DNA from 3 places in the Romboutsia sp. BSD2780061687b_171204_C1 genome. Region 1 is predicted to be linked to each of the others. Evidence: riboswitches for the same ligand, from Rfam matches in the RefSeq annotation. Region 1 holds a riboswitch; each other region holds the start of a gene.
What was found. Region 1 has a riboswitch for thiamine pyrophosphate ahead of thiC (phosphomethylpyrimidine synthase ThiC). Riboswitches for the same ligand answer to the same signal wherever they lie in the genome.
Positions count from the first base shown of each region.

Region 2: linked by a shared signal. The riboswitch ahead of thiS (sulfur carrier protein ThiS) and the one ahead of thiC (phosphomethylpyrimidine synthase ThiC) in region 1 are both predicted to bind thiamine pyrophosphate.
Region 3: linked by a shared signal. The riboswitch ahead of thiD (bifunctional hydroxymethylpyrimidine kinase/phosphomethylpyrimidine kinase) and the one ahead of thiC (phosphomethylpyrimidine synthase ThiC) in region 1 are both predicted to bind thiamine pyrophosphate.

Region 1 covers NZ_JADMRK010000004.1:209,915-218,368, reverse strand. The annotation lists gene I2H23_RS10270 (DEAD/DEAH box helicase) at 1-166, shown strand, start outside; gene I2H23_RS10265 (MATE family efflux transporter) at 348-1,706, shown strand; gene I2H23_RS10260 (cold-shock protein) at 1,882-2,082, opposite strand; gene I2H23_RS10255 (MFS transporter) at 2,299-3,468, shown strand; gene I2H23_RS10250 (calcium/sodium antiporter) at 3,505-4,461, opposite strand; gene thiC (phosphomethylpyrimidine synthase ThiC) at 4,600-5,913, opposite strand; TPP riboswitch at 6,024-6,126, opposite strand; gene nrdE (class 1b ribonucleoside-diphosphate reductase subunit alpha) at 6,504-8,454, shown strand, end outside.
Region 2 covers NZ_JADMRK010000003.1:263,746-272,199, reverse strand. The annotation lists gene I2H23_RS09070 (ABC transporter permease) at 1-166, opposite strand, end outside; gene I2H23_RS09065 (hypothetical protein) at 431-619, opposite strand; gene I2H23_RS09060 (hypothetical protein) at 653-853, opposite strand; gene I2H23_RS09055 (MerR family transcriptional regulator) at 1,216-2,040, shown strand; gene I2H23_RS09050 (thiamine phosphate synthase) at 2,191-2,817, opposite strand; gene thiH (2-iminoacetate synthase ThiH) at 2,817-3,920, opposite strand; gene I2H23_RS09040 (thiazole synthase) at 3,922-4,698, opposite strand; gene thiF (sulfur carrier protein ThiS adenylyltransferase ThiF) at 4,718-5,524, opposite strand; gene thiS (sulfur carrier protein ThiS) at 5,526-5,720, opposite strand; TPP riboswitch at 5,851-5,962, opposite strand; gene I2H23_RS09025 (CPBP family intramembrane glutamic endopeptidase) at 6,187-6,963, shown strand; gene hpf (ribosome hibernation-promoting factor, HPF/YfiA family) at 7,057-7,587, opposite strand; gene I2H23_RS09015 (DEAD/DEAH box helicase) at 7,728-8,454, opposite strand, start outside.
Region 3 covers NZ_JADMRK010000001.1:341,460-349,913, reverse strand. The annotation lists gene I2H23_RS01765 (sensor histidine kinase) at 1-731, opposite strand, end outside; gene thiE (thiamine phosphate synthase) at 866-1,480, opposite strand; gene thiT (energy-coupled thiamine transporter ThiT) at 1,510-2,133, opposite strand; gene tenA (thiaminase II) at 2,121-2,804, opposite strand; gene thiM (hydroxyethylthiazole kinase) at 2,804-3,589, opposite strand; gene thiD (bifunctional hydroxymethylpyrimidine kinase/phosphomethylpyrimidine kinase) at 3,606-4,412, opposite strand; TPP riboswitch at 4,563-4,659, opposite strand; gene I2H23_RS01735 (DEAD/DEAH box helicase) at 5,018-6,130, shown strand; gene I2H23_RS01730 (YhgE/Pip domain-containing protein) at 6,433-8,454, opposite strand, start outside.

The DNA.
Region 1 (8,454 bases):
TAATGTTATAAAACTAATATCTAAAGATACAGTAGAAGAAAAAATTATAAGATTACAAGAAATGAAAAAAGAATTAGTAAAAGAGCTTATAGATAGTAATACAGATAGTGGAAATTTTCTTAGTAAAATGTCAGTAGATGATATAATAGATATAATGTTTGACTAAAAAATTAGAATATAAAATCAAAAATACGAAAAACTACATATAGATGTGATTAATCATAAAAAGGCTAGGATTAAATCTTAGTCTTTTTTATATACATAAATAGTAAATAAGTACATGTATTAACTTTTAAATAATACAAAAGATATATATGTACTTGTGAAAGGAATGAATATAAGTGTATATGACAAAAGATAAATCGTTTTATAAAAGTATAATAGATATATCAATACCAATAGCTATACAAAATTTAATAACAGTATCTGTTAATATGGCAGACACTGTTATGTTAGGTAGACTAGGCGAAGTAGAGTTATCATCAGCAGCTATAGCTAATCATCTTTTTTTTATATTGATGATATTAATGTTTGGGATTTCTGGAGGCTCTAACGTTATGTGTTCTCAATACTATGGGAAAAAAGATATAAAATCAATACACAAGGTAATTACTATTACATACTGGCTAAGTATAGCACTATCAATATTATTTGTATTAGTGGCTATGGTTATGCCAGGTGCATTTATGAAGCTATTTACAGATGATATATCAGTTATATCAATGGGGGAGAAGTATATAAGGATAGTTAGTATAAGTTATGTATTCTATTCATTAACAGTTTCTACTGTCGGTGTACTTAGGTCCATTAAAACTGTTAAAATACCTATGATCATACATAGTATATCTTTATTTATAAATATATTTTTAAATTATATATTAATATTTGGAAGGTTTGGGATAAGTCCATTAGGAATTAAAGGAGCAGCTATTGCAACTGTTATATCTAGGATAATAGAATTTTTTATAATATTTGCATATATAATTTTTAAAGAAAGTAAAATAAAATATAGGTTAAATTATATTTTGAAAATAGATAAAATAATATTTAATGATTATGTAAAAGTAACATATCCCATATTTTTTAATGAACTATGTTGGTCAGTAGGATCGTCTATGATATCTATAATAGTTGGTAGGATGGGGACTAGTGTAGTTGCAGCAAATAGCATAAATAATGTAGTAAATCAATTTGCAACTTTATTTATACAAGGATTATCTAGTGCTTCATCAGTTATAATAGGTAATGCTATAGGCAAAGGAAACTATGAAAAAGTAAAAGAATATGCAAACACAATAAGCATACTAAGCATAATAGTTGGAGTTATATCAGCTTTAATGATTTATTTATGTAAAGATGCCATATTAGGATTTTATAATATATCACAAGAAACGAAATTAATATCAAAAGAAATAATGACAGCAACAGCTATAGTAGCATTGTTTAGGTCTTTATCTTCAAATCTTATGATGGGTGTTTTAAGAGGAGGAGGAGATAATAAGTATGTATTTAAATATGAAATGATATTTATGTGGGGATTATCTATACCACTTGGATTTATAGGTGCATTTATATTTAATTTACCAATATCTATTGTATTTTTTCTATTAAAAAGTGATGAAATATTAAAAGGTATAGTTGGATTTATAAGAGTTAAAAGTGGCAATTGGATAAATGATGTAACTCGAGATAAAAAAGATATGTAAATTATATATTATAAAACATTGTATCTATAAATACTTTTGTATTTCTAAAAATGTCTATGTAAAAAATAACATAGACATTTTTAATTGTTGCTATATTCAGAAAATTTATAATTATTAAAATTAATAAATAAAAAAGACTCAAATAAATTTGAGTCTTTAAAACGTATCTATATGATTATAATATAGTTATGTTTTCAGCTTGAGGACCTCTAGCACCTTCAACTATATTAAAGCTTACTTTTTGACCTTCTTCTAAAGTTTTGAATCCATCAACTTGTATAGCTGAGAAATGAGCGAATACATCATCTCCACCTTCTACAGATATAAATCCAAATCCTTTTTCACTATTGAACCATTTTACTATTCCTTGAATCATTTTCAATTCTCCTATAAACCTACATCAAGATTGTTTCTTGATTTACTGTAATTTAAGTGTAACACTTATTTAAGCAAATGTACACACTTTTTTTATTTATTTAAATAATTACCTTAAATACTAATAAATATACCTAAATTTTCTAAAAAATATAAAAAAAATGATTGTACAAAAACTAACAATATTATGGTATATTCTTATAAGAGGAGGAATATTATGTCTAAATTTTATATAAAATACTTATGTATGTTTATAGGATTGGGGTCATTTATGACTTATTTACCTGTATACTTAGAAAAAACATTAAACTTTAGTCCATCGCAAATAGGGATTATAGTATCAATACCATCTATAATTGGTATAGCACTTGTACCTATATGGGGGATTATAAGTGATATTATAAAAAAACAAAAGCTTATATTATGGATAAATGTATTAGTAGCATTTTTACTGGGATATTTATATTCAAAAACAACGTCTTTTATACCGATATTTATAGTAGCGATATTTTTTGAAATGTTTAGAAATTCATTATTGCCACTTGCAGATACTATAACAACTTCATATTGTAAAGAACAAAATAAAAATTATGGAAAAGTAAGGGTATTAGGTTCTATAGGATATGCACTATCTGCTTTTATTTGTGGTCATATAATGAATTTAACAGGAAATGATTTGGCATTTTTCTACATGTTTATGTTTAGTATGCTACTATGTTTATTTATAACTCCATATTTAAATACACCTAAAGAAATGGAGTCTAAAGAAAAGTTAAATTTAAAAGTAGATATAAAAAAATTATTTACTAATAAACAATATGTGTTAATACTTTTAGCAAGTATAAGTATTGTTGCCTTAAGTGATGGGGTAAGCGCCTACCAAGGTATACATTTATTAAACTTAGGAGCAGGCAAGGAACTTGTAGGAATGTTGACTGTGTTTATGGTAGCTCCAGAACTTTATTTTATGGTTAAGACCAAAGATCTTTTAAAAAAATATGGAAATACAAAAATGATTACTGTAAGTGCAATTGCACTTTTTATTAGATGGATAATATATACATTTACAAATAATATAGCATTATTTATATTAGCATCAGCTTCTCATGGTGTAGCAATAGCTATAATGACTATAACTGTTTTTGACTTTATAGGAAACGTAGTAGAAAAAAAATTATACACTACAGCCATGACTATATACACTTTTTGTATAGGAATTGGGTCATCAGTTATAAAACTTATATATGGAAATATAATAGACTTATATGGAATGAAAGCCATATTTATATGCTCAATAATAATTTCTATCATAAGTTTTGGAATTATATTTGCAATAAATAAATTAGAATATAAGAATATAAATAATACAAATATAATAAGCGAATAAAAAGGAAGAACATAATTATGTTCTTCCTTTTTTAGATTACCTAACTATAGTATATATCATATATACTATATATAAAGCTATTAATATAAAACCTTGTTTTTTTACAAGACAATTATCTTTTTTCATAAAGATATAAAGTAAAACTGTTATAAATGTCATAAATATTATATCTATAAGAGCAAATGTACTTATAGATATCGGACTTATAGTTGTAGCTAAACCTAAAACTAAAAGTATATTAAATACGTTTGAGCCTATTACATTACCTATAGCTATTTCAGTTTCACCCTTTTTTATAGCCATAATAGAAGTAACAAATTCAGGAAGTGAAGTACCAACTGCAACTATTGTAAGTCCAACTAAGTTTGCACTCATACCAAATGATGTTGCAATAGTCGTGGCAGAATCAACAACCATATCTCCACCAACAATAATTCCTGCTATACCAATTAAACTTAATATAATTGTTTTAAACATGGGAACATCTTCACTTACTTCAGCTTCTATAGCTATAGCACTTTCACCACCAGATAAGTCTTCTTCATTATTAGAGTTTTTAGCACTTTTTACAGTATTTATTAAGAAGTAGGCAAATACTAATAAGAAAAAAATACCTTCAAATCTATTTATATGTAAATCAAGTGAAAATAGTAACAACATAAAGCTTATACCTATTAAAAATGGAGTATCTTTTTTTATAGTATCTTTTTGAACTGGTAACTTTGCAATTATTGCAGATACACCTAACACTACAAGTATGTTAAAAAAGTTAGAGCCTACGATGTTAGCAACACTCATATCATTTTGTCCTGCTAATGAAGATGTAATACTTACTGCGGCTTCAGGTGCAGATGTACCCATAGCTACTATAGTAAGACCTATAACCATAGCTGGAACATTAAATTTTCTAGCAATTGAAGCAGCACCATCGACAAATATGTCAGCACCCTTTATAAGGAAAATAAAACCTAATATTAATATTATAAATGCCATTAATATTCCTCCAAAAATATATATTTATAAAGGACAGTATACCACTTTATGTATTCTTTTGTAAATCATTAAAATATGATGAAACTTAGTTATGCAAAGAATATAATAGATATTTATAATATTAAATTAAGTATGTAACTAATTATCTGCTCTTAATAAATTTAAGTCTTTACCACTCATTATTTTATTCATATTTCTCATAGAACACATCTTACCGCACATTGTACAGCTATCATCATGTTTAGGAGTTGACTCTTTTCTATATCTTCTAGCTTTTTGTGGGTCAATAGCAAGTTCAAACATTTTTTCCCAATCAAGTTCTTGTCTAGCTTTACTCATTTGATTATCTATATCTCTAGATTTAGGAATTTTCTTTGCGATATCTGCAGCATGAGCAGCTATTTTAGTAGCTATAATACCTTCTTTAACATCATCTAAGTTAGGTAGTCTTAAATGTTCTGCTGGGGTTACATAACATAAAAAGTCAGCTCCATAACTAGCAGCTAAGGCACCTCCAATAGCACTTGTTATATGATCATATCCAGGGGCTATATCTGTAACTATAGGACCTAGCACATAAAATGGTGCACCATGACAAAGTTTCTTTTCAAGTAACATATTAGACTCAATTTCATCTAATGACATATGTCCAGGACCTTCTATTATTACTTGAACATTTCGTTTCCACGCTCTTAGAGTAAGTTCACCTAATATCATTAATTCTTTTATTTGACAAGCATCTGAAGAGTCATTTATAGACCCAGGTCTTAGAGCATCTCCAAGGCTTAATGTTAAGTCATATTCTTCGCATATATCAAGTAATTCATCAAAGTATTCATAAAAAGGGTTCTCACGTTGGTTAAGCTCCATCCAAGCATACATTAAAGAACCGCCTCTAGATACTATATTAGTAAGTCTTTTGTTTCTTTTAAAAACAGATGCAGTTTCTTTGTTTATACCAGCATGTACAGTAACGAAGTCTACACCATCATTTGCATGATTTCTTACTACATCTAAAAATTCTTTAGCAGTTATATCTTTTAATTCTTTATCGTAAAAACCAACAGCATCGTATATAGGAACAGTTCCTATCATAGCATTAGAAGATGATATAAGTTTTTTTCTAAATTCTTTGGTTTTACCAAAAGAACTTAAATCCATTATAGCTTCGGCTTTCATATCTAATGCCAAATTAACCTTTTTCATCTCTTCATCAATATCACAACAATCTTTTGATATACCTAAATTTACATTTATTTTGGTTCTTAGATTTTCGCCTACACCTTCAGGATTTAAAGATTTATGATTTTTATTAGCAGGTATTGCTACTTTACCTTTAGATATTAGCTCTCTCAAAATATTAACATCCATATTTTCTTTTTTTGCTACTATTTCCATTTCTTTAGTAATTATCCCCTTTTTAGCAGCATCCATTTGAGTAGTATACATCATATTAAAATCCCCCTTATTATATTTTAATAAATAAAAAAAGCCTTACCATAAGGCAAAGCTTCTCAAAATATGTATTAATAAATAGACTATATTTGTTTTATAGCTATTAATAAACACAAAAGTAACTTTCCTACGGTAGTATAAACTACATCAGGTTCGAAGGGTTAATGAATTTATCATTTCTCAGCCTAAAAGGCACCCCTAGTTAGATATCTTTTCAAAAACATTGTAGTTCTTTATTTATGTATTGTAAAGAAATTTTTTGTACTTATAAAAACGGAAAGGCACCTATCAAAAGATAAGTGCCTTTATTTGGGCTAGCGTAATACTTATATAAAATATAAGTTCCCACTTAACTTAAGAATATCATAATGAATATTATTTGTAAATAAAAAAAGCAATTATAAAAAATTATCAATGCCTTATGTGTTGAAAAAACTATATATTAAAAAGAATAAAAAAAATAAAATATAATAATAGATTAAGAATACTTTTATTGGTGTATATACAATATATAGTATTTGGTTTAAATATTATATCTATAAGTGGTAGATAATGATTAGTAAAACATTAAATAAAAGGTGGGAAAAATGAACTGGATAGAACTAAATAATCAAGTCATAATAAAAAATAAAGAAGGAAAATATCAATTAGAAAAAGATAAAGAAGCATTATACAGTTATATAAATGAATATATAAAACCTAGAACAAAGGTATTTAATAGTCTTGAAGAAAGGCTATCATATTTAATAGATAATAATTACTATTCTAAAGAAGTAATAGAAAGATATGATATAGACTTTATAAAAGAAATAGAAAGAATCATAAAAAATTATGGATTTAAATTTAATTCATATATGAGTGCAAATAAGTTTTATCAAAACTATGCACTTAAGACTAATGACAATAAAGAAATATTAGAAAGCTATAATGATAAAGTTCTTATAGTATCTTTAGCACTTGGAAATGGTGATAAAAATTTAGTAAGAAAATTAGCAGAGAAACTAGTAAAACAAGAATTTCAACCAGCAACACCTACATTTTTAAATGCAGGTAGAGCTAGAGCAGGAGAAATGGTATCGTGCTTTTTGATATCTATAGAAGATAGTACAGAAGGTATATCATATGCAATTTCATCAGCAAATCATTTGTCTAAAATAGGTGGTGGGGTAGCACTTAATCTATCAAGGTTAAGAGCTTCAGGAGACCCTATTAAAGACATAGAAGGAGCAGCAGGCGGTGTGGTAGGAGTTGCTAAAATGCTAGAACAGTCATTTACCTACTTTAACCAAATGGGTGCAAGACAAGGTGCCGGGGCTGTATATTTAAGTGTATTTCATCCAGATTTTGAATTACTTATGGATACCAAAAAGATAAATGCAGATGAAAAAATAAGATTAGCATCATTATCTTTAGGGGCATTAATACCAGATAAATTTATGGAATTGGCAGAGAAAAATGAGGTGGCTTATGCATTTTATCCTCATTCTGTTTATAAAAAATATAATATAAATCTTGATGAGATGGATATGGAAAAATGGTATGATATTTTAAAAAATGATGAAGATATACGAAAAAAAGAAATAAATCCTAGAAAAATGCTAACAAAGATAGCACAGATGCAACAAGAAAGTGGATACCCATATGTTGTATTTTTAGATACTGCAAATAGAGAACATATACTAAAAGACGTTGGTAAAATCAAAATGTCTAATTTATGTTGTGAAATATTTCAATATCAAACACCATCAAATATAAAAGGATATGCTGGAGAAAATATATGGGGACAAGATATAAGTTGCAATTTAGGTTCTTTAAACATTGCTAATGTAATGGATAATAAAGATATAGAAAATTCAATTGATACTGCAATAAGAGCATTAACTTTTGTTTCTGATAACACTAGTATAAATGAAGTGCCAACAATCAAAAATGGAAATGATTCGTCACATGCAGTAGGTCTTGGTGCTATGAATTTACATGGATACTTAGTGAGAGAAAATATACTTTATACATCAGAAGAAGCAATAGACTTTTGTAATGTATTTTTTGCAATGGTTAGACATTTTGCTATAAAGTCATCTATGAATATAGCTAAAGAGAGAAATAAAACATTTGTTGGGTTTGAAAAATCAGAATATGCAAAAGGAAAAGATAGTAATGTATTAAAAAAATATTATAAAAATTCATACTTACCTAAGACAGATAAAGTAAAAAAATTGTTTGAAGGTATACATATACCTACAACTAAAGAATGGGAAGCTTTATTAGATGAAGTAAAAGTACATGGATTATATAATGCATACTTAACAGCAATAGCACCAACTCAAAGTATTAGTTATGTTCAAAATGCAACATCAAGTATAATGCCAATTACAGAGCCGGTTGAAGTTAGAACATATGGTGATTCTACAACTATATATCCTATGCCCTTTTTAACTAATGAAAACATGCTTTATTACCAATCTGCATATAGAATGGATATGAGAAAAGTTATAGATATAGTTTCAACAGTCCAAAATCATGTTGACCAAGGTATAT
Region 2 (8,454 bases), on a different contig from region 1:
CTGCAACTAATATACTTATTAATCTAGGCAATCTGCTTATTAATAAAATATTTAATTGTTCTTCATTTAAAGTTAATATATCTACTATCTTTATGTTATGTACTCCTAAAAATACTGATATTGCAGATAATATTATCAATATTATTCCTAAGTATCTTTTCTTCATCTTTCCTCCTAGCTATAACCTTATATGAAAATACATATCTCTTGAAATTAATTTTCAACTTACTTTTATTGTATTGATAATTATTATCATTGTCAATATTTTTTTATTTATTAATAATTATTAATTTAAATTTTTATCTTCAAAAACAAAAATAAGCTCTTACATATATTAACGACTTGTTTTCATTTATATGACAAGCACCTAATAATAGTGATTTCTAAATATAATATAAAATAAGAGGAGAATGAATAATCTCCTCTTATTTTAATATTTAGCTATGTCTATTCCACCTAAGGCAATATGAGCAACTCCTGCTCCCACTAGAAGTGCACCTGCCATATTTTTATAATCTTTTCTATTGAACTTCTCTTTTTTATTTTGCTTAGCATCTAACATCAATCCTGTTGCTGTTACTACTGTTCCTAAAGCTACTGGTATTAATCCTTTTTTCATATTACTACCTCCATAATGATATTATTTTATTATTTATCTAAATTTATTATTTGGGTTACCTACTCTATTATGACTTTTAGGCCCTGCGCCTGCTCTAGTTATACATCTTTTATTCCCATTACTGTTTATTTCTGTTATATTCTCTCTATCAGTATTTGTATTCTCACTTTCTGTGTAAAGTAGTTGCTTTCCCAAATTTCTTAATCCATCCATAAAAGAATTATTATCTTCCACTACCTTCACTCCTTTTTATAATCTATTTAACATTAGTTTGTTCATTATACAAAATCAAATACACCATAATTTTTGCAATAAAATCTACTTATCTTCTTTTTTTTAATTAATATCCATTTGTGGATATAAAATACTTATATTTTCCTTAAAAAATTTTAATTTAATTTTTACTAATAAGTAAAATTTCCATTTGTTAAAACTTCCCTTACACTTTCCATATCTTCCTATTATAAAAATTTTATTATTTTTATAGTATTTACTTTTGAATTGGAGACTATCATAAATTAATGCTAATTAGTTTAATCTTAAACATTTTGTGTTATATTTATAATTAAACTATTATATTATCTGGAGTGTTTTATATGAAAATTAATAAGAATATACATTTTACTACTGGAGAATTTGTTAAGCTTTGCAAAACTAGTAAGCAAACTCTTTATCATTACGATCAAGTTGGAATTTTTTCTCCTGAAATAAAAGGAGATAATAATTATAGATATTATTCTTATCAACAAATAGAAACGTTTGGAGCTATAACAATGCTAAAGGATATTGGTATGCCTTTAAAAGAAATAAAAGAATACTTAAGTAAGAGAAATCCCAATGAATTAATTAATTTACTAGAAAAGGAACGTATAAATGTAATCAATAAAATAGATAAGTTAAACCAGATAAAACTCTTTATTGATAGAAAAATTGAATACTCCAAAGATTTTATTAATAATTATACAGATAAAGTCAGCATTTTACCATTACAAGAAGAATACATATTTATTTCAAAAGTTTTTAATTGTTCTACAGATAAAGAAGTTTATGAGGCTTTTTCTGCTCATATAGGTCGTTGTGAAGATAGAGGTATAGCTTACCCCCATTTTTTAGGTGAAATGCTTGAATACAGTGATATAGCTAATGGTAATTACTTAGATTATAAATATATATATAATAAACTTCCTAATAAAGAATATTCTAATTTTACTAAAGCTAAGGGATTGTACATTGTTGCATATCATAGGGGTAGTTATTATAACACTAGCATTACTTATAATAAGATTTTAAAGTTTATAGAAGAAAATAATCTATCTGTTCAAGGTCATTTCTATGAAGATATAATACTTGATGATTTAGCAGTTCAAGAATATGATGATTATGTAATAAAAATCTCAATAAAAGTTAATTTATCTAAATAAAACTCATGATTTAAATGGTATTAACTTTAAATTCTAATCCTTTACTAGATCAAAGATTGTAACTATTTTAAATAGTAAAATACATAAAAATACCTATTTATAATAAAAGTTAGCGTCTAAAATAATAAAAATTATTTTAGACGCTAACTTTTAATCTATATTATATTCATTTATTGTTTTTTTTATATTTTTACTACTCATTAGGTTAGACATAACAGCTATATCATCACAATAATCTACTATGTATTTGACATTGCTAGGTGTTATTCCACCTAATGCAATTAAATTTATATTTGAATTAATAAGTAAAGAATTGGCCTCTTTTAATATTTCAATTCCTTTAGGTTTTAAGTTTTCCTTACATTTAGTTTCATATATGTGTGATAAAAATATATAATCTGCATTTCTTTTTAGTACTTCTACTATATCTTTTATACTATGAGTTGATACTCCTAATATTTTATTAAAGTTTTTGATATCTATATACTCATTTGTATCTTTTTTATTTTTTTCATCATAAATATCTATAAACTTATCAAATGGTAAATGTATACCGTCGGCATCAACTCTTTTAAATACTTCTATATTGCTATTTATTATTATCTTAGTATCTTTATTTATATTTTTTTTAATCTTAAGATATAAATTTTCTAGCTCATCATTACTCAGATCTTTTTCTCTTAGTATTATATTTTTAACGCCACAATAAGATGCTTCTTTTATAACTTCAATATACCTATCATATTTGCATAGATGCCTATTCGTTATTAGATACATTAAAACCTTTCCCAATCTTTAAATATTTGTTGGTATCCAATATCTTTTAACATGGCTTTTATATCACTAACACTACTTTCATCACTAATTTTAAATTGAGATGTATCTTTACTATTTTGAGAATGCCCTCCTACATTTGTTGATACACCTGCACTTAATTTTGTAACTCCCAAAGGTATTAAATTTCTTCGCAATGATAAGCTTTCTCTAGTCGATAAATTTATACCACCTTGATTATCAAATAATCTCATAACAACCATAGCTTGTACTAAATCATTATCATTGATATCAATTATTTTTTCATAACATCCCTTAAATGGTCTTATTCTAGGTATTGAGTATGAAACGTCTACATGTGGATATTTTTTTCTTAAATATCTTCCATGCATTAATGTAAAAAAAGTTTCTTTTCTAAAATCATTAAGACCAAGTAACGAACCTATTGATACACTTCTCATTCCAGCTTTTATTCCTCTTTCTGGTGAGTCTAATCTATATTTATAATTAGATTTTGGACCTTTTAAATGTACCTCTTTATAAATATTTTCATCATATACTTCTTGGTATACAGTAAGCCCTTCAACGCCTTTATCTACTAAATATTTATACTCTTCTTCATCCATTGGATAAACTTCTATTGTAATAGATGGAAATTTATCTTTAAGAACTTCTACAGCTTCACCTATATACTCTACGTCTGAATGAATCTTACTTTCTCCAGTTAAAAGCAACAAATGCTTAAATCCCTCTTTAGATATTTCATTTCCTTCTATTTTAATTTCATTAATGTTGAGCTTTTTTCTACTTATTCCAGAATCTATATTATATCCACAGTATAGACATTTATTTACACAATAGTTTGCTATATACATAGGAGTATACAAAAGTATAGTCTTTCCAAAATATCTATTAGTTATCTCGTGTGCTTTTTGTGCCATTTCTTCCAGGTATTTAGTGGCTTTTTTAGATAATAAATTTAATAAATCATATTCATCTAAATTATCCTTTTCTAAACTTCTTAAAACATCATAATTTGATACATTTTCTAGATATTTATCTATATCAATATCTTTATACTTTTCTATAACATTATAAAAACTCAAATTAAACACCTACTTCACTTAAAAATCCAGTAAGAGGTGAAGATGCATTTGCAAAATTGCTTACTCTTCCTGTTTTAGCTAAATATGCTTCTCTTCCACCTTCAACTGCTAATTTGAAAGCATTCGCCATTTTTATAGGGTCGCCTGCACTAGCTATTGCAGTGTTTACAAGTACTGCTGCTGCCCCCATTTCCATAGCTTCCATAGCCTGAGATGGTTTTCCAATTCCTGCATCTACTATTATTGGTATATCTAATTCTTCTATCATTATTTTTATCATTTCTTTCATTTTAAGCCCTCTATTAGAACCTATTGGTGCCCCAAGTGGCATAACTGCTGCTGCCCCTGCTTCTATTAGCCTTTTGCCTGCATATAGATCTGGACTCATATATGGAAGAACTACAAATCCTTCATCAGCAAGTATTTTAGTTGCTTTTATAGTTTCTTCATTATCGGGTAATAAGTATTTTGTATCACTTATTACTTCTATTTTTATAAAGTTTCCACATCCCATTTTTCTAGCTATTCTTGCTATCCTAACAGCTTCCATATGATTAGTCGCTCCTGATGTATTAGGAAGTATTGTCATATTGCTAGGTATATGTGATAGTATATTTTCTTCTGTATTGTCTAAGTCTACTCTTCTTAGTGCCATAGTTATTATTTCACTGTTACTTGACTCTATTACTCTTGGTAACATATCATTTGAACTATATTTTCCCGTTCCTATTAAAAGTCTACTATTAAACTCATGTCCGTTTAATATTAATTTATCCATTTTTATCCCCCACATAATCTTATTTGTCTTCTATCAATATTTTTGTTGCTAAATTAGCCATGTGATTAGCACATATAGCCACCCTTGGTGCCATAAGCCCATCACCTTCTTTAGCTTCATTTATCTCATCTCCACATATGTAAAATTTATCTCTGATTTTTCTTGTTTTTATTATGTTAGAATCATAATATCCTGCCACTCCAGATGAGGATATTAAATATTTATCTCTCATTTTAGTTAAAATGTTATTTGCAATTTCTGCTTTGTACTTTGGATTATCAAAAGCCTCTATTATTATATCTACGTTCCCAAATTCATGTATATTTGATGAATCTATTATTTTGTTTATAGTTTCAACTTCTATAAATGGATTAATATTTTCTATATTATTTTTAAGTGCCTCGGTTTTATATTTTCCTATATCATTTATAAAATATTGTTGTCTATTTAAATTAGATGGTTCTACTATATCAAAGTCTGCTAGTATTAATGTTCCTACGCCTATTCTAGCTAAAGATATAGCTATATTTGAACCCAATCCACCAATACCTAATATTGCTACTTTTCCATTTTTTAATTTGTAGTGAACATTTGGAGTATGTCTGCTAACCATAAGATTTTCTAATTCTTCAAATTTTGGAATTTCACCCCTTTTTATTAATGTAACTCTATCATTTTCATATAATTCTAAATCTACATATGCATCTACTGGATGACCATTTAGTATTATTATATCTGCATCTTTTTTATATTTTTCTTTAACTTTATCTACTGTAACTATATCTTCATCAATATTTACAAGTAGCTCATTTATAAAAAGTTGCATCTTATCCCCCTCCAACAAACCTTATGACTTCTATAACATCTTCTTCTCTTAGTATATAGCTATCGTATTGATTATTTTCAATTATGTTTAAATTTATCTCTACTACTACGCTATCTTTTTTTACTCCAATATCTTCTAATAACTTTGATATTGTCATATCTGATTTAAATTCAAACTCTTCCCCATTTACCTTCACTTACATTTCCTCCTTTTAAGGATTATCTTTTATAAGATATAAAAATAATTATATAAATTTAACTTTAATAGCATTAAAAAAGCACTCTCTTTTTATAGAGAGCGCCTTATTTAACTAAAAATCTAGGTACATTAAAATATACGAGCTTCCCTACGTAAGAATTATCTTAATCAGGTTCTTAGAGTCTGAAAGTTATGGCTTTACTTCTCAGCTATCCAATCATAGCTCCCCTAGCTTTTATTTATTTTTACAAGTTGAGTGTAGCACAATGTATTTTCATAATCAACAAATTATTAGTTTATAAATAAACTATATATATATATTTATTATACGAATTTTATTTAATTTCCCTATTAAATTAGTTAGATTTCTTATGTATAATAATTATATAGTTATTCAATAATTTCAATATACTTTGAATTATTCTATAAATTAATTCTTATAAAAAATTCGGAGGCGAAAAAAATTGATTTCAAAAGATACAAAGTACTTTTTTATAGTACTAATACTTTTTTGTATAATTGGATTTACAGTAACTATATCTACAACACAACTCAATATTTTAATATATGGTTCTCCTATTTTTATGTTATTTTATGCACTTTCAGGGTATTCTCCTGCTTTAGCTGGATTAATTACCGCTAAAAAGTTTTTGTCTAAAGATGAATTTGATAGATTTTTAAGGAACTGTGTAAATGCAAACAGGAGTCTAAAGGAATATTTATATGTTATTATCGCCGCTTTAATACTTTGGACCGTTCCATATATAGTAGTTGAAATGTTTAGAGGCTATGGTGCCTTACTAAAATCCCCATTAATATTTTTAAGTTGGTTAACTCCTATAATGATATTTGGGGGAGGATTAGAGGAAATAGGATGGAGAGGTTTTTTACTTCCTAAATTACTAAAGAAATATTCTCCTTTTAAAAGTTCTCTAATAATAGGTATTATTTGGTCCTTATGGCATCTACCTTTATGGTTTGTAGTTGGTACACCACAACAACATACTAGTTTTATTCCATTTGCTCTTAGTTGTATTGCTTCTTCTTTTGTACTTACTTACATATACATGGAAACTAATAGCATTTGGCTTTGTATATTATTTCATGCTTTAGATAATGCTTGTTCTTATGTATTTGAGTATGATGTGGATTTACATATAATTATAGCTCTAGCAACTTGTCTAGCTGGTTTTATTATATTTTATATATCAAAAAAATGTATAAAACTAAAATCTAAATAATTCAAGTTATATTAATAATAATAAGCTATTTTTTAATAATAAAAAACGTATTGAAATTTTCAATACGTTTTTTATTATTAAATGTTTATGGTATTACACTTGTTCTATAAGGCCATATCCATCATGTCTTTTATATATAATACTTGTTTTATTTGTCTCTATATTTCTAAATAAAAAGAATTGATGTCCTAATAAATTCATTTGAACAATTGCATCTTCTGGAGTTATTGGCTTGTCCATTTTAAATTTCTTTCTTCTTTTTATTACATCGTCATCTAAATCTATTTCTTCATATTCCTCTATATTATCAAATCTTATACTTTCATTTTTTCTATTTCTTCTTATCATTTGTGTTTTGTATTTTCTAAGCTGTTTATAAAGCTTATCATATAATAAGTCTATTGCTGAATATAAATCTTCTTGGCATTCTTCAGCTCTAACGATAGTTCCATGTTTAGTATATACTGTCGCTTCAATACTTTGATTTTTTCTCTTTACATCTATTTTAACATGTACATCAAAATCATCATTAATATATTTTTCTAGCTTTTCAAACTTACTTTCAATTTTTTCTCTTATTGCCTCTGTAACTTTTACATGCTTTGAAATTATTTTTACGCTCATAGTATGTACCTCCTGTATCTGGACTACATTTTTAAATATACAAGTTATCTTGTATATTTAAATAATAACAGGAAAACAATTACATTTTAAGGCTATTATTATATATTTTTTTGGTGTATTATAGAAGTTAAGGGGGTTTTTTATCTACTATCTTTTTTTATTTTTACCATCTTCTTTTTTACACTAATCTCTTTATACTTCTTTAATATAATTTCACCTTTGTGATTTAATATATCTACATAAGAACAAAGGTCTTGTACCTCTATTACACCTATATCTTCATTATTTATTCCCTCTATACTATTAAGAGCTCCAACAATATCTATAACTCTTATTTTCTTTTTCTTTCCAGCATTTAGGTATAGTCTCGTTACTTCACTGTGAACCTTTTTTTCTTCATTTCTATTTTTTCTATTTTTTAAAACTTTTTTATTATTTTCTTCAAACTTAGCTTTTCCTAAAGCAATATCTTCTTTTTTTATGTCATCTAGATCTTCTATTTTATATCCAATATAATGTTCTATTTCTTCCATATACTTTTCATCTTTTTGATTTACCATAGTTATAGATTTTCCAAAGCTTTTTTTTCTACCTGTCCTACCTATTCTATGTATATAGTTTTCTTTATCTCTAGGCACATTAAAATTTATAACTAAAGATATGTCATCTATATGTATACCTCTACCAGCTACATCTGTACTTACTAGTATATTAAACTTACCATTTTTAAAATCTTTTATCGTAAAATTTCTTTTGTCTTGAGACATATCACCATGAAGTTCTGTTACTAAAAACCTATCTTCCTTTAAATTTTTATAAAGTTTTGTAACAGTTTCTTTTGTATTGCAAAATATCATAACTGATACT
Region 3 (8,454 bases), on a different contig from region 1:
TTATCTTTACATATCATTTTATTTTCTATTACCTTTACATTTCCATCCTTTAAACTTAAGATATTTAAAAATTCTTCTTTATGATCATCATATATTTTATCTATTATACTAGTTGATGTTAATTCTTCTTCATTAAATCCTGTTATTTTATTACATTCTTTTGTAAAAAGTTTAATGTAAGCATTTCTATCTATAGCTCCTATTACATCTGCAGATATACTTAAGAATACCTCCAAATCCTTTTTTATAAATTCTACTTTTTTTATTTCATCTATAAAGTTAATTATAGTACCTTCTAAATCTATATTTTCTAAGATTTTATATATATCGCTGTCTTTTTTTATTTCATCTAAAATAGCACTCATATCATATATTAATTTCTCTGAATTTTTAAACTCCCTTTTTCTATTGTTATCTATATTAATTACCATATTATCTATATTATTGTCAGTTATATCTCTTACTAATATATATGTACCATTATCTTTCGTTTTAGTTATATTAGTGCTTAATTCAAATTCTCCATTTGATGTATTTAGTTTTATACCTATATCGAAGTAGTTTTTAAACTCTAATTTTTCTATTTTTACTTTACTACTTATATCTATGTTTAAGGAATTAATGTCTTTTTCATTTATATACTCTAATAACTTATTGTTACAAAATATTATATTAAAATCTTTATCTAATATAAATATACTATCACTCAAATTATTAAAAAACTCTTTCATTCTTATCTCCCCCAAATATAACCCTTAATAAGTATTCTACACTTTTAGGCAATTTCCTTGAATTGTATTACCTTTTTAGAGTTTAATTTATAATAAAAAAGAAGATACTTTTAAAAGCATCTTCTTTTTTTATATTATATAACATCCATAAATTTTTTAGTTTGACCATATATATCATCATATTTTAATATCTCTGATACTATTGCATATCCATCTATATTTTCATTTTTTAAAGCAGATATATTAGATAGATTTATACCACCAATACATACTATTGGTATATCTATATTTTCTTTTATACTTCTTAATTCTTCTATACTCACATGTTTTGCATCCAATTTAGTAGTTGTAGTAAACATTGATCCTACACCTATATAATCTGCACCATCATTTTTTGCCTTAAGTGATAATTCTAGATTTTGAGTAGATACCCCAATTATCTTATCATTCCCTATTAAATGTCTAACTTCACTACATGGTATATCACTTTGTCCTATATGAACACCGTCTGCACCTACTAACATTGCTATATCTACTCTATCATTTATTATAAAAATTGCATTATATTTTTTTGTAAGTTCTCTTAATTTATAAGCTTTTTCTAAAAATTCTTTTCCTGATGCTTTTTTCTCTCTTAATTGAACTGTTTTTACGCCTGCTTTTAATGCTTCTTCTATAGACTCATAAAAATCTCTACCTTTTAAAATATCTGAGTCTGTAACTAAATATAATTTTAATTTTTCTCTCATCTTTATCTCCTATATTAATTTTTTAGTATTTATTGGCTAATTGATATATTTAAAACCTTACTAAACCTCTTTATAGGTATAAATAATATTAATATGCTAGTTAATAATCCTTCTACACCTGCACTTGATATATTATATACACATGAATATACTATAGGATTCATTCCTTTAGGTGCATATTGTGCAAAATATAATACTCCTGATATTATATACATTAAAACACTAAGGCTAGTTGCTAATATGCATCCTGCAAATATATTAAGTTTTTTATCTCTTCCAAATATTCCTGCTAACCCTAGTACCATCATTGGAAGTATATAATCTAATAAAAACTGAGCTGGATGTATTATTGTTGGTCCACTTATTAACTTTATTAAAGCAAAAACTAAACCTGCAGTTATCCCAACTTCTTTACCGTAAAGTATAGCAAGTAGCATTGTAGGTAACATTGAAAATAAAGTTATTCCCCCGCCTTGAGGATATTTTATAAATTGAATCATAGAAAGTATATAAGACATTGCTGAAAACATACCGATTAGTACTATTTCTTTTGTGCTTAATTTTCTATTTTTCATATCTTTTAGATACAAGCAAAACCATCCTATACTAACGATTAATATAACTATTCCTAATATATTATTTAAACTAGACATAAGTCTCCCTCCTTAGTTTCTTTATAGGCCATATTCCAAAATTCTAATTCATGTAAACTTGATTTTATAAATATTTCTTTTAAGTTTTCTCTTTCTTCATTACTTATATCTCTACATAAATAGTTAACATAATCTAACCACTCCCTTAGATTCTCGTCAAATTTTCCTTCAGAGTACATATCTATCCATTCTTTGTAGTAATTTCCTTCTAATGTCTCTTTGTAATTATCTAGTAGATAGTGTCCTATATAATTATAGCTCCAGTTACAAGGCATTGTAGAGATTACAATTTCTCTTAAATTTCCTTTTAAGGCTATAGCTTGCATATAACTAGTATAATTATCTGTTGTTATTTCATATTTACATGTTTCTGCTATTTTTGGTGGTACTCCTAATTTGTTCATATAACTAACATGTACTGCTGTTTCATATTCTATCGATGCACTTATGGCTCTACTGAAAAAGTTCATTTCCTCTATAGTCTTTGACTTTATTAAGCACATTGCAAATACTTTACCAAATTCTTTAAGGTATAAATAATCTTGTACTAAATAATTTTTAAATTTCTCTTTAGGTAAAGTACCTTCTCCTAGTTCTTTTATAAATGGATGTTCTAAGTATTCTTGCCATATATTTTTAACTTCTTCAAATAAATAATCTGTAAATTTCATTATATAACCTCAACCTTTCCAAATTTATTTAGCTTTTCTTCATCTAGGTCATATATATTATTCATAAGCTCAACTTTGAAGTCTCCTATAGATATATTTTCTTTATCAGCTAGCTGTCCGCATAAACTCATCGTCATTATCCCCATAGAGATAGCCTCTAAAGTTTTATCACTACTCCCAAGATATGATCCCATTAAGCTAGCACACATACACCCTGTACCAGTTATATACTTTAACTTAGGTGTTCCATTATATATTTTAATTATTCTATTTCCATCAGTTACACTATCTACTTTTCCAGTTGCACAAACTACACATTCTAATTTGTTAGCAATCTTTTTTATAGCCTCATCAATATTTTTGTCATCATCAAAAGAGTCAACACCCTTGCCTTTAACATCAAATCCACCTATATATTTAATCTCAGCTACATTTCCTTTTATTGCAGTAAATCTTACTTCATTTAATAATCTTTTTACAAAATTTGCCCTAGTTTTTGTAGCAAATACCCCTACTGGGTCAAGTACAACAGGTTTATTGTACTTATTGGCCATTTTACCTGCTTGTAAAAATAATTCTAAGTTAGAAGATTTCATAGTACCTATATTTATAACCACTGCACTTGCTACCTGAACAATCTCTTCTACTTCTTCATATGAAAAACTCATTAAAGGACTCGCTCCTAGTGCCAATGTTATATTAGCACAATCATTTATAGTTACTTCATTAGTATAATGAAGTACTAATGGATTAATTTCTTTAACTTTATTTATTAAACTATACATATTCTCTACCCCAATACTATATTTTCTTATTTTCTATTTCATAGAAATGATGAACAGGTCCTACTCCACTTCCTATATCAAAACTATATCTTATTGCGTTTGTTATATACTCCTTACTTCTTTTTACGCTTTCACATATATCATATCCTAATGCTAAGTGTGCAGCTATTGCTGAAGATAGTGTACATCCTGTTCCATGCGTATTTTTTCTATATAGCCTTTCACTCTTATATACTTTAAATATATCTTTGCCTATAAGTATATCTACAGCATCACCGTCTAAGTGTCCCCCCTTCATAAGTACAAACTTCGGACCTAATTCTAATATTTTTTGACCTGCTAATTTCATATCCTCAACATTGTCTATTTTAATACCTGTTATTTCTTCTGCTTCTGGTGTATTTGGTGTTATTATGTAGGCCATTGGTATAAGATACTCTATCATACTTTGCTTAGCTTCTGGCTTAAGTAGTGAATATCCACTCTTTGATATCATTACCGGATCAATAACTAGATTTTCTGGTTTGTATTTATCTAGAGTTTTTGCTATTTCTTTTATTATTTCTTCACTAGATACCATACCTATTTTTAAAGATTTTGGACGTATATCATCAAATACAACTTCTATTTGTTTTTTAATTATCTCTTTGCTTAAATCTTCTACCATGAATACACCTTTAGTATTTTGGGCTGTTATAGCTGTTATAACACTCATCCCATAAGTTCCTATTGCACTAAATGTTTTTAAATCAGCTTGTACACCTGCTCCACCAGACGAGTCTGAACCTGCTATTGTCAGTGTAGGTATTTTGTAGTTTTTCATATGATCTTCTCCCTTTTATTTATTAAATATTTAATTTGCTAAAGCTTGTTATCTCCTCAATTAACTTCAATATCATATATTTTTGCAATTAAAAAGCTATACCCCAACATTGGAATATAGCCTTAATTTCTAATTTAATATATAATATAATAATATATTATCAAGCTTTCCTACGCTGGTATTATCCAGATCAGGTACAAGGGTTAACGTTTCGTCTCTCAGCCTTTCGGCACCCCTAGCAAATATTTTATTTTATACTTATAGTATATTTCTATAATCTAAATAAATCAACTTTAATTATAATTTATAAAATCTTCTGTATATTTATAAATACTAACATTTATTTAATACCCATTAATATATAAAACTAACATTAATATTTTATATTAATAAATAATATTATTAGTATTAATTATAACTATATGATATTATTTATTAATACGGAAAATATAAATAAAAAGTTTACTTCGTTTAAGCGATATTCAGGATAACTATTTCTATGTCGCAACGATATAACGTTCACTAATGCTTTAAGCAACGTGTTGGCAAACTATTTCGGTCAAATCCGTTGCTCAAATTATAAAGATATTAAGAGGTAATATATAATGAATTTTGAAGAACTTGGAATTAGTAAAGATTTAGTAAATGTACTAAAAAATAGGGGAATTAACTCTCCTACACCTATACAAAAAGAAAGTATTGGATTTATAAAGTCTGGAAAAGATGTTATAGCAGAAGCTCAAACTGGTACGGGAAAAACTCTAGCATTTTTACTTCCTATATTTGAAAATATTAATCCAAACGCTAATTATGTTCAAGCACTTATATTGTCACCAACAAGAGAGCTAGCTATTCAAATAACTGAACAAGCCATTGAACTTTCAAAAGGTAAGAATATAAATGTATTATCAGCTTATGGTGGAAAAGATATAGCAGGTCAATTAAAAAAGTTAAAGGGAAATATACACCTTATAGTAGCTACACCAGGAAGACTTTTAGATCACTTAGATAGAAAAACTGTAAATCTTAGTAAGTTAAAAACTTTTGTACTAGATGAAGCTGACCAAATGTTATTTATGGGATTTAAAAATGAAGTTGAAGCTATATTAAAGGAAGTTCCTAAAAAGCGTCAAACATTGTGTTTCTCCGCTACTATGAACTCACAAGTTAAAAAATTAGCTTATAGATATATGACTGATCCTGTTGTTGTATCTATAGAAAAAGAAGAAATAACACTTGAAAATATAAATCAAGAAGTTGTAGAAACTACAGATAGAAGAAAACAAGATGCACTATGTTCTGTACTTGATAAAGATAATCCTTTTTTAGCTATAATCTTCTGTAGAACCAAAAGAAGAGCAGATGCTTTAGATGAAGCACTTTGTCAAAGAGGGTATAATTGTGCTAAACTTCACAGCGACATCCCTCAATCAAAACGTGAAAGAATTATGAAATCTTTTAGAAATGCAGATATACAATATCTTATAGCTACTGATGTTGCATCTAGAGGTATTGATGTTACTGGTGTTACTCATGTATATAACTATGATATACCAGAAACTTCAGAAGACTACATACATCGTATTGGTAGAACTGGTAGAGCTGGTGAAAAAGGTTATACTTGTCTATTTGTTGCCCCAAAAGATGAAAGATATTTAGAGCAAATTGAAAATGCTATTCAATATACTATCCCAAGAAGAGAAATAGATAATAACTAATAGTAATGTTAATAAAAATACCTAAAGGAATTATTCCTTTAGGTATTTTTATTTTCTATATCAATATTCTCTAATTCTTCTTTAGTCAATATCTTCTTTCTAGATATAAGCATATTGCACTCCATGCAATAATAATTAATAGTACCTCATCCATCTAGTACATCTAATTTAGATTTACAGTATGGGCAATAATAATCCTTGTTCATATTGTCACTTCCTTAATGTTTATTATGATTATTATTTTACTAGTCATGGAAATGCTATTCAATATTTATTTGTTAAATAATTACCATTATTTATAACTATAAACCAGACTCCTTAAACTTATCATTCATAAATTCAGTTATATTATGGAAAGTTTTCTTAAATATGACTAATGATATAAATATTACAAAGAATATTGCTAACATAGATAAATCATAATATACAGCACTCATGCTAGGTCCTGCTATAGCTTCTCTAAATCCATCTATAGCATAAGTAAATGGCCAATATGGTTGTAATATTTCAAATATCTTAGGGTTAGTTTGTATAGGATATATCCCTCCAGAACCTGCTATTTGGAAGACCATAATAACTATAGCTATAGCTTTACCTAAGTTCCCAAATAAAGAAACTAATGTAAATATAATTGTAGTAAATAGTATAGAAGATACTATAGTAAATAAATACATTAAAGGTATACTAACAGGCTTATCAAATATAAATATATTACCTGTTGCAATTATTAAAGACTGTATTAATGATACTGTCATAAATGTAAGCATTTTACCAAAATGTTTTTGAACTAAATTAGTTTTTTCTCCCGCTAATTCTTCACACTCTGTTGTAAGTAGTGATGTAGATAAAAGTGCTCCTACCCATATTGCAAGTACTGAGTAAAATGGCATTAAAGCGACTCCAAATATACCTGCCTTATATAACTCTTCTGTCTTAACATTAACAGGTGATGATATAAAAGATGCTATCTCTTTTGAATTTTTATCTAATATTGAAATTAACTTGTCTAAATTTTTATCTGTTAATATCTTAGTTTTTTCTACTAACTTATCTAAATCATCTTCAAACTTATTAAGTTCTTTTGATATATTACCTGCTTGTTTTACAAAAACATCACTACTTGATATTCCATAAGTAGAAAGTGCATCTATTTGAGGTATTATAACATTTATACTTTCTAATATGTTGTTTATATCAGAAGAGCTAGAAATCATAGCATCTCCTACACTATCTAAAACATTAGATACATCAGAAGTAAATATAGTATTTGTTAAATTTAACTTATTGTTAAATGAATTTTCTAATCCTGATAAAGAATTAAGTTGTTCATCTATTTGTTCTTTAGTTCCACCACTTTCAATTACTGATTTTAACTCACTTAATTTATCTTTTTCTGAAGAAAGTATAGTTTTTAAAGTATTAAGTGAATCTATTATATTTTGTGTCTTAGAACTTTCATGTTTGCTATTTATATTTTCAAGATCACTTATAACTTTATCTATCGTATTTTCCATAGTTGATATCAATTTTAATACCGACTCTATCGTATTTTCTACATTTTCAATTGAAGAACCATCATTTATATTTTTTAAATTATCAATTTCATTTTGTAATTTAGTATTTATATTATTTATAGTATTCATATTATTATTCATATTTTCTGATGCATTATTCACACTATCCTTTGTAGCTAATACTAAATTTTTGCTATTTTTTACTACATCTTGAAGACTATTTATTTCTTTTTTTATCTGAGGAAGATTTCCCTTTGTATTATTTAAATACTTTTTAAGTGTATTTGCATGAGAATTTGCTTCTTTTACATAATTATTTATTTTCTCTAAATTATTATATGTACTATCTAAAGCATTTTTTAATTCTATTATCTGCGGTTTATTGTCTTCTAACTTAACTCCTAATGTTGATAAAAATGAAAAAGCTTCTTTATTTAAAGTATCAACAAAATTAGCTTTTATTTCTTCTACTAACTTATTTTTAGCAACATCTGTTATTTTAGTAGCTATTGCATTAACTTTTTCATTAGCCTTATATATAATATTTGGCTTTTGAGGGTCTTTCGTTGTAAGTGTTGACAAATCTTTAGAAAAATCAGGTGGTATTTCAATTAATGCATAAAATTTTCCTTCATTTAACTGATAATTTCCTTGCCACTCATCTACAAACTGCCACCCTATGTCTTTATTCTTTTTAAGCTCTTTAACTATTTCATCACCTACATTTATAAACTTTCCATCAACGGAAGTTCCCTCATCTTGATTTACTATAGCTACTGGAATATTTCCCGTGTTTGAATAAGGATTCCA